Regions from separate parts of the Micromonospora sp. DT201 genome, predicted to be linked through region 2. Evidence: riboswitches for the same ligand, from Rfam matches in the RefSeq annotation. Region 2 holds a riboswitch; the other holds the start of a gene.

Region 1 (4,704 bases), on a different contig from region 2:
GCAGACGGCGAGGCTGCGGCGCCGCCGCATGGCGATCGAGGATCAGGGGCCGTCCGGCTGGCGGGTGGGGACCGTCGCAGGCTGGTCCGGTTTCCGGGGTGCGGTGTCGCTGGCCGCCGCACTGGCCGTCCCGACGATGACGGTCGCCGGTCGGCCGGTGGTCGAACGCGACCTGATCATCTTCGTCACCGCGCTGGTGATCGTGCTGATCATGCTCTTGCAGGGCACCACCCTGCCGCAGGTGGTGCGCTGGGCGGGGTTGGTCGGCGACCCCGAACGCGTCGACGAGGCCCGCAACGCCCGGCGACGGGCCACCGAGGTGGGCCTGGCCGCCCTGCCCCAGGTCGCCGCCGAGGTCGGTGCTCGGGAGGAGTCGGTGCGCCGGTTGCAGGCCGAGTACCAACGCCACCTGGAGGACGTCAACGAGAGCGGGGGGAACACCGCCGAGGAACGTCACCTGGAACGCCGGCTGCGCCTCGGGGTCCTCGCCCACAAGCGGCGGGAAATCACCCGCCTGCGCGACAGCCGGGAGATCGACGACCTCGTGCTGCAGGAACTCCAGTCGGCGCTGGACAACGAGGAGATTCGGCTGTTGGGTCGTGAACCCAACGACTGATCGCGGTCGACGGGCTCAGAGCACCTGGGCGAGGAACCGGCGCAGCCGAGGATGCTCGGCTCGTTCAAAGATCGTCTCGGGCGGGCCGGCCTCCAGCACCACGCCCCGGTCCATGAAGGCGACGGTGTCGGCGACCTGCCGGGCGAAGCCCATCTCGTGGGTGACCACCACCATGGTCATGCCCGCCGCGGACAGGTCGGCCATCACCCCGAGTACGCCCTTGACCAGCTCCGGGTCGAGCGCCGAGGTGGCCTCGTCGAAGAGCATCACCTCGGGCCGTAACGCCAGCGCCCGGGCGATCGCCACCCGTTGCTGCTGACCGCCGGAGAGCTGCGCCGGCCGTGCGTCGGCCTTGGCGGCCAACCCCACCAGCTCCAGTTGGGCCCGGGCGACCGCCTCCGCCTCGTCCTCGCCGAGCTTGCGGAGCCGGCGCAGCGCGAGGGTGACGTTGCGCAGCACGCTCATGTGCGGGAAGAGGTTGAACTGTTGGAAGACCATGCCCACCCGCTGCCGCAACGCGTCCGGGTCGTCGCCCAGCACGCTGCGCCCGTCCAGCAGCACGTCGCCGCGGTCCGGCTCGATCAGCCGGTTGATGGTGCGCAGCAGGGTGGACTTCCCCGACCCGGACGGGCCGATCACACAGGCCGTCGCCCCGCGCGGCACGGTGAGATCGACACCGCGCAGCACCCGGTTCGGCCCGAAGGCGAGGTGCACATCGCGTACGTCGAGGCTGACCGAGGTGGTCGTCGCGGTGGTCATCGCCGGTCTCCTTCCGTTGCGGCGGGCAGCGCCGACGCGGTGTCGTCGTCCTGGTCCTCGTCCTCGTCTGACGGTGTGGTGGTTGGCCGCCCGTTGCGTAGCCGCCGGTCGATCCAGTTGACGACGTGCGTCAGCGGAACGGTCAGCACCAGGTAGCAGAGCCCCGCCAGCAGCAGCGCGGACTCGTTGCCGGTGGTGGCCGCGTAGTCCTGCCCGATCCGGAACAGCTCCCGCTGACTGGCCACCAGGCCGAGGAAGTAGACCAGGCTGGAGTCCTTGATCAGGGCGATGAGCTGGTTCACCCAGGCCGGAAGCACCCGCCGGATGCCCTGCGGAATGATCACCAGCCGCATCGCGTCGGCCCAGGAGAAACCGAGCGCACGGGCACCCTCCAGCTGGGCTGCCTCCACCGACTGGATGCCGGAGCGGAAGATCTCTCCGATGTACGCGGCCGCGATGAGCGACAGCGCCAGGATTCCCAACGGGTAGGGGTCCGGCCCCCAGACCTGCATGCCCAGCGGGGCCAGCCCGACGCCGATCAGCAGGATCGTCGCCGCGGCCGGAAGCCCTCGGAACACGTCGGTGTAGACCCGCGCCGGCCAGCGCAGCCAACGGCTGCGGGAGATGCCGGCGACGGCCAGCAGCAGGCCCAGCACCGAACCGAGCAGGGCGGCGGAGACTGCCAGGATCAGCGTGTTGGGCAACCCGACGGTCAGCATCTCGGGCAGCGCCTCGCCCATCGCGTGCCAGTCGAAGAAGGTCTCCCACAGGGTGCTCAACGGATCCATCGGTCGCCTCTCCTACCGCCCTGCTCGCTCATCACCGGATCAGGAAGCGGCCGACGCGGACGCCGACGGCGTGGCCGCCGCGGACGGGGCCGTCACCGTGCCGCTGCCCGGCTTGAAGTCCGCCGGGATCGGCCGGCCCGGGTAGTACTGCGCCTGCAACCGGGTCCAGGTGCCGTCCGCGATGACCTCGTCGAGGCCCTTGTTCAGTGCCTCGCGCAGCTTGTCGCCGCCCTTGGCGACGGCGTACGCCGTCGGTGCCGGGCTGAGCTGCTTCGCCGCAACGGTGATCTTGCCGCTGCTGTCGGCGGCCGACTTCTCGCCGATCTCGGCCGGGGCGATCCACGCGTCGGCGGTGCCGGCCTTGAGCTGGTTGATCGCGCCGTTGTAGTCCGGCACCCGCACCGGGTCGAGCTGCTCGCCGGTGGCGTAGTCGTCCTGGACGGTGCCCTGTACCACCACGACCCGCTTGCCGGCGAGCTGGTCGAAGCTGGTGATCGGAGAGCCAGCCGGCACGTCCAGGCCGAAGTAGCCGAAGTCGTAGCCGTTGCCGAAGTCGACGGTCTTCTTCCGCGCCTCGGTGATGGTGATCGAGGAGCTGCCAACGTCGAACTTGTGGTTGTTGACCTGGGAGAGCAGGGCGGAGAAGTCGGTGCCGACGAACTCGACCTTGAGGCCGAGCTTGCCGGCCACGGCGGTCAGCAGGTCGTTGTCGAAACCGGTGAACTTGCCGTCCTTGAGGTAGACGTTCGGCGGGGCGTCGGTCAGCGTGCCGGCCCGCAGCACGCCCGGCTGCGCCAGGCCGTACGGGTTCGCGGTGGCGTCGGACGAGCTGTCGCCGCCGCAGGCGGTGAGGGTGGTGGCGGCCAGGATGGTGGCCGCGCCCAAGGCGGCGGCGCGGGTCAGGGCAGGAAGAAATCGCACGGGTGTCTCCGGGAAGGTCGCGTCTCGGCGCGCACGGACGTACGCCGCCGACGGTGCGCCCGCTGGGCGTACCGCTGGAAAGGGTTCGGGAAAGGGGTGCGCTAGTGCGTGATGCCGCGGCGACAGGCGGCGCCGCACATTCGCATCATGTCCACGTGCCGTCGCCGGGTCAGTGCCGGCGAGGGCCAACCGGCGCGGAAATCCGCGACGTCGGTCAGTGGGGCGGTGCTGAGGATGCGCATGGTTCTCCCGGGTCTGTGCTGACCTGGGTGCCAGGCCACGCTTGCACCGGCGTCGTGCCGGTGCCTGGTCTTCACCCGGGGCACCCCACCGCGGAGGAGGGTTGCCGGCCAGCGAGCCGGGGCTTCGCGCTGGCACTCATGACCTGCGGCGAGGCTAGCAGCACGCCCGGGTAGGTCGTCCAGTCGTTATGACCACGCTCACCGTGCGCGACGAGCTGCCCCGCCCGCAGGTCAGCCGGCGTGCACGTGCGGTCGACGGTGCGGGTCGGGCTCCTGGCGGCGCAAGATCTCTCGGGTCACCGAGGCGATGGCACCCTGTCCGAACGCCAGGTAGCGCAGGAGGTTGCGAGCCGGTCCGCCCTCGGACCACTCGAAGTAGATGTGGGGGCGCCGACGGCTGCGGTCGCGGATCTCCAGCAGCAGGGCGGCGAGCGCGGTGGGCACCGAGGAACTGGCCAGGCTGAGCACCGGGAAGCGGCCGTCGGCCACGCTGCCGCGTACCAGCAGCTCGGTCTCGAAGTCGGACGGGTCGGTGACCTGGACCTCGACGAAGATGACGTCGCTGTCATCGGGGAAGTCGTTGTCCGCCATGGTTTGCGCCAGCTTGGCGCGGTACTCCGCCGCGTCCCGGCGGTCGGGATCGTGGGCGATGAGCCGGATTCGCCGTCCGGCCCGATCGTCGATCATCCGCGTCGCGGCGGGGTCCAGTTCGATATGGTCGACCCGCAGCTCATAGGCCCGCATCAGCCGGGACAGCACCGACACCAGGATGATCCCGCCGATGAAACAGGCCGCGATCTTGACGCCGTCGGGACGTTCCGCCACGTTCGCCAGGGTGGTGTAGACGAAGATCACCGCGATGGTTCCGAACGCGATGGTGCGGCCGCGCTGACGCCGCCGCACCGCCGCGAGCGTCACCGCCGTCGCCGCCGAAGTGATCAACACCAGGACGCCTGTGGCGTACGCGCCGCCCTGCGCGTCCACGCTGGCCTCGAAGACGACCGTGATCAGAAACGCCACCGCGGTGAAAACCAGCACCAGCGGCCGGACGGCCCGAGCCCAGGTCGGAGCCATGCCGTAGCGGGGCAGGTAGCGGGGTACGAGGTTGAGTAGACCGGCCATCGCCGACGCCCCCGCGAACCACAGGATCCCGATGGTGGACAGGTCGTAGACAGTGCCGAACACCTCGCCGAGGTGCTCGTGCGCCAGGTAGGCCAGCGCCCGGCCGTTCGCCGGTCCGCCCGGCTGGAAATCCTCCGCCGGGATCAGCACAGTGGTCGTCAAGCTGCTGGTGATCAGAAAGGCGCTCATGATCACCGCGGCGGTGGTGAGCAGTCGGTGCGCCCCGCGGATCCGGCCCAGCGGTCGAGCCTCGGAG
Region 2 (4,704 bases):
TGCACCGGCGCCGAGGGCCGCCACCCGCCATCGCTCCAGTAGATCAACCACCAGTCGAGTCTGCCGTATCGCTTCGCAGCGCGGCACGGGAGGATTCAGCGGGCCGCCCACGGGTAGTCGCGCCCATGGCCGTGGCGCGGGACGACCGACCTCCGATGGTGCGACGTACCGCGCTGCGCGAGGGCCTGGTGGACATCGACGGTGCGCGGATCGCCGAAGCCACCGAACAGCTACGCCATCGCGGCCGCGCCACCCTGCACGACCGGCTGCACCGGGTGAAGATGGCCGGTGGACTGGCCGTGCAGGCGGGGCTTGCCGCCGGGCTGGCGTACCTGATCTCGCACAAGGTGCTCGGCAACCCGCAGCCGGTCTTCGCGCCGATCTCCGCGGTCGGCACCCTGGCGGCGTCGGTCGGCCAGCGGTTCCGCCGGACCGTGGAGTTGATCGCCGGGGTGGGGATCGGGGTGGCCATCGGTGACTTCCTGATCTACCTGCTCGGCACCGGAGCGTGGCAGCTCGGCATGGTGGTCACGGTGGCGATCCTGCTCACGATCTTCGCTGGGGCAAGCGTGGCGATCGTCATCCAGACGGCGGCCACGGCCGTGCTGATCGTCACGCTGAGCCCCTCCACCCAGAACCTGGAGATCCCACGCTTCGTCGACGCCTTTCTCGGCGGTGGGGTCGCGCTGCTGGTCACGGCGGTGCTGCTGCCGCTGAACCCGCTCCGGGTGATCAACCGGGCCGCCCGGCCGGCGCTGGACCTGCTCGCCACCCAGCTCGACATCACCGCCGCCGGGTTGCGCAGCCGTGACCGTGCCAGCGTCCAGCGCGCCCTGGATCGGCTGCGCAACAACAAGGACGAACTCGACACGCTGGCCGAGGCGATCGAGGGCGCGAAGGAGACGTCCACCCTCTCCCCGGCCCGCTGGCGCCGCCGCAGTGAGCTGATCCACTACGCGGAGGCGGCCGACCCGATCGACCGGGCGATGCGCAACACCGGCACGCTGATCCGCCGATCCGTCACGTTGATCGAGGACGAGGAGCCCGTGCCCGATCCGATGCCGGACGGGATCGGTCACCTCGCCGAGTCGGTCCGGCTGCTCAAGAACGAGTTCGCCGCCGGTGAGGAGCCGGCGAAGGCCCGAGAGCGGTCGCTGCGGGCGGTCAGCGAGGCCGGCCGGGCGTACGGCGCCGGGGTCGGCTTCTCGGGCAGTGTGGTCATCGCCCAGATCCGGACCACCGCCAGCGACCTGCTGGTGGCCTCGGGGATCGAGCAGGAGGAGGCAAACCGGTGGATCCGCAGCGCCTTCGGGGAGCAGGAGCGGCCGGTCGGTGAACCGGCCGAGCCCGACGAGGCGCCGAAGCCACCCACGGCCCCGCCGGTGGGCTGAGCAAGGCCCAGCCCACCTCGGCGAGCTGCGCCCTCAGCCCAGCCCACCTCGGCGAGCTGCGCCCTCAGCCCAGCTCGGCGAGCGCGGCGAGCAGCCGGTCCACCTGGGCGGCCGTGCTGCCCAGGCCGATGCTGGCGCGCAGCGCGGTCGGCGGCAGGTCCTGCCGGCCGGTACGCCTCGCCGCCTCGCTGAGCAGACGCCGGGCCAGCGGGTGGGCGCAGAACAACCCGTCGCGTACGCCGATCCGGTGCTCGCTGGCCAGCCGCGCGGCGACGTCGGCGGAGTCCCAGCCGACGACCACGAACGAGACGATGCCGACCCGGGGCGCGTCCGGGCCGAAGGTGCGCAACTCCACCACACGCGGCAGCGCGGCGATGCCGGTCCGCAGCCGGGCCAGCAGCGCCTGCTCGCGGGCAGCCAGCGCGGCCCGATCGGCGTCGCCGAGCGCCGCGCACACGGCCGCCAGCGCCACCGCGCCGAGCAGGTTCGGGGTGCCACCCTCGTGCCGAGCCGGACCGGTCGCCCAGGTCACGTCATGCGTGGCCGGACCAACGCGGCTGGTGGCGCCGCCACCGGCCAGGTACGGCTGGGCGGCGTCCAGCCAGTCCGCCCGCCCGATCAGCACGCCCGCACCGAACGGCGCGTACAGCTTGTGGCCGGACACGGCCAGGTAGTCGACGTCGAGCGTGAGCAGGTCGACCGGCGCGTGCGGGGCGAGTTGCGCGGCGTCGAGCACGATCCGGGCACCGTGCCGATGGGCCACCTGGGCCAGCTCGGCGACCGGCCACCGCTCACCGGTCACGTTGCTCGCACCGGTCACCGCGACCAGCACCGGCAGCGCCGGGTTGCTGCCCCGGCGCAGCTCGGTGAGGGCGGCGGCGAGGTCGCGTACCGCCCCGGCGGGGTCGGAGGGCACCGGCAGCCGCACCGAGCCGCGCGGCCAGGGCAGCAGGTTGGCGTGGTGCTCACCCGCGAAGGTGACGACTGTCGTGCCGGCCGGCACCGCCCGCGCCAGCAGGTTGAGCGCGTCAGTGGTGTTGCGGGTGAAGATCACGTGATCGTCGGCGCGGGCGCCGAAGAAGTCGCCGACCGTCTGCCGTGCCTGCTCGTAGGCGAGGGTGCAGCGCCGCGACAGCGCTCCCGCGCCACGGTGCACGCTGGCGTACCAGGGCAGCAGTTCGGCCACCGCGTCGGCGGCGGCCTGCGCGCACGGTGCGCTGGCCGCGTAGTCCAGGTTGATCTCGCCTGGTACGCCGAGGACGTCGAGCGGCCGCGACGTGGCCAGCGTGGGCGCGGAGTCGAAGCGGGTGGGCAGCGAGGGAACGAGGGTGACGGGCATGCCGGAACCTCCGGGGTCAGGGACCCCGGGTGCGGCATCGGGACGGGGTCCGCGCTTGCCCAGCACACCGATCGGGCTGGGCCCGGTCATCACCCGGGGCACCCCACCGCGAACTCGACGAGGGTTGCCGGCCAGCAAGCCGGGGCTGAACGCTGGCACTCGTGACCTGTCGGCAGCATAGCGGCTACCGATGCGACCGGACCAGCCGGCAGCGGATGGCTACGCTGACCGCATGGCCGACACCCCGCCCGGTTCACCTTTGCCGTCGTCGCCCGCACCCACGACACCTTCCGTCGGCGAGGCATCCCGGATGCCGCTGCGCCGACTGGGCTGGCGGCGGTTCCTGGCGTTGGCCGGGGTGGTGCTGTTCATCGCCGCCTGCGCGGTGTTCATGGTCTTCACGCTCGGCCAGTCACTCGGTGTGCAGGCCCTGCTGATCGGGGTGGCTGCCGCCATCCTGCCGGTGCCGGTGCTGGTCGCCTGTTACCTCTGGCTGGACCGGTACGAACCGGAGCCGCTGAAGTATCTGATCTTCTGCTTCGCCTGGGGAGCGTTCGTCTCCACCGCCGCCGCGCTCACCGTGAACGACTTCGCGGCCAGCCGCTTCGCCGACTGGGGCCTGCCGTCCGCGCTCACCGGGGTGCTGGTGGCGCCGTTCATCGAGGAGCTGACCAAGGCACTGGGCCCGATCCTGCTGCTGGTGTTCCGCCGTCGCCAGTGGTCCGGGATCACCGACGGCCTGGTCTACTGCGGGCTGTCCGCGGTCGGCTTCGCGATGGTGGAGAACATCCTCTATCTGGGTGGGTTGGGCTTCGCGTCCGGTGCCGACCGCTATGGCCCGGCTACGGGCATCCAGCAGGTCATCTCCATCTTCATCCTGCGGATCCTGCTGTTTGGGTTCGCCCATCCGCTCTTCACCTCGATGACCGGTATCGGGCTGGGCATCGCGGCGCGGACGGCCGACCGGAGGGTGCGGGTGCTCGCCCCGATCGCCGGCCTGCTGCTGGCGATGATGTTGCATGGCACGTGGAACCTGCTGCCCACGCTGACCCAGGCCACCGGCGAAGCGTTGATCATGCTGTACGGCTTCCTGGGCCTGATGGTGCCGGTCTTCTTCGGCACGGTGGGGCTGGCGGTGTGGCTGCGCGCCTGGGAGGGGCGGCTCACCGAGCGGACCTTGCCGGACTACGTACGTGCCGGCTGGCTGAGCCCACCCGAGGTCGCCGCACTGAGCAGTCTCGGCAGGCGGCACGCGGCCCGTACCTGGGCGCGGCGGGTGGCCGGCGACGCCGGGGTGCGGGCGATGCGCGGCTACCAGTCCGCCGCCACCCGGCTGGCCCTGCTGCGGGACGGGGCGCTACGCGGCCTGGACCGCAAGCCCGCCGACCTGGAGCGGACGGCTCGGGAGGAGCGCGAGCTGCTGGACGCGATCAGCGCGTACCGGTCGTTCTTCGTCGGTCGGGACCCGCAGGCCCCGGCGGGGGTCTGGGACGGCAGCCGCTACCACCTGCGCTTTCCGGACGGTACGCAGCGTCCGGTGGACGCGCCGGACGAGCCGGTGGTGCCGATCCCGGTGGTGTTGGCCCCTGCTCCGCCTCCGGTGGGGTACGCCCCGCCCGGCTGGCCCGGTCTGCGTTCGGCGGCGCCGTGGCCGCCGGGTCACCCCTGACAGCCGGCGCCCCGGCTGGCTGATTCAGGTCATCAGGGTGGTGAGGAAGTCACCGAAGCCCTGGAACATGGCGATCAGCGCAGCCCCGATCGCCTTGAACATCTGCGCGGCGCCGTCCGGCCGGAAGGCCATGAAGTAGATCAGGAACGCGACACTGCCCCAGGTCAGCAGCTTCTTCACGAAGATCGGCATCGTCCCTCCCCAGGGCCACGGTCGCCGGATGGCTTCCCGTCGTACGGCCGGGCAAACGGTGCGCCGGTGGCCGGGGGAGGTGCGTCAGAGGTAGAGGCCGGTGGGGTCGTTCT

Evidence for each region. A riboswitch is a leader RNA that binds a small molecule or an ion and turns the genes downstream of it on or off. The one in region 2 is predicted to bind S-adenosylmethionine.
Region 1: another riboswitch for S-adenosylmethionine. It lies ahead of ACLQ28_RS21645 (ABC transporter substrate-binding protein); the one in region 2 lies ahead of ACLQ28_RS24605 (aminotransferase class V-fold PLP-dependent enzyme).

The regions. Positions count from the first base shown of each region.
Region 1 is NZ_JBNCKP010000014.1:19,070-23,773, reverse strand. It holds gene ACLQ28_RS21660 (Na+/H+ antiporter) at 1-616, shown strand, start outside; gene ACLQ28_RS21655 (amino acid ABC transporter ATP-binding protein) at 632-1,375, opposite strand; gene ACLQ28_RS21650 (amino acid ABC transporter permease) at 1,372-2,163, opposite strand; gene ACLQ28_RS21645 (ABC transporter substrate-binding protein) at 2,203-3,084, opposite strand; SAM riboswitch class IV at 3,359-3,470, opposite strand; gene ACLQ28_RS21640 (amino acid transporter) at 3,558-4,704, opposite strand, start outside.
Region 2 is NZ_JBNCKP010000017.1:70,445-75,148, forward strand. It holds gene ACLQ28_RS24595 (HD domain-containing protein) at 1-51, opposite strand, end outside; gene ACLQ28_RS24600 (FUSC family protein) at 156-1,391, shown strand; gene ACLQ28_RS24605 (aminotransferase class V-fold PLP-dependent enzyme) at 1,456-2,730, opposite strand; SAM riboswitch class IV at 2,777-2,897, opposite strand; gene ACLQ28_RS24610 (PrsW family intramembrane metalloprotease) at 2,921-4,399, shown strand; gene ACLQ28_RS24615 (hypothetical protein) at 4,424-4,591, opposite strand; gene ACLQ28_RS24620 (GroES family chaperonin) at 4,676-4,704, opposite strand, start outside.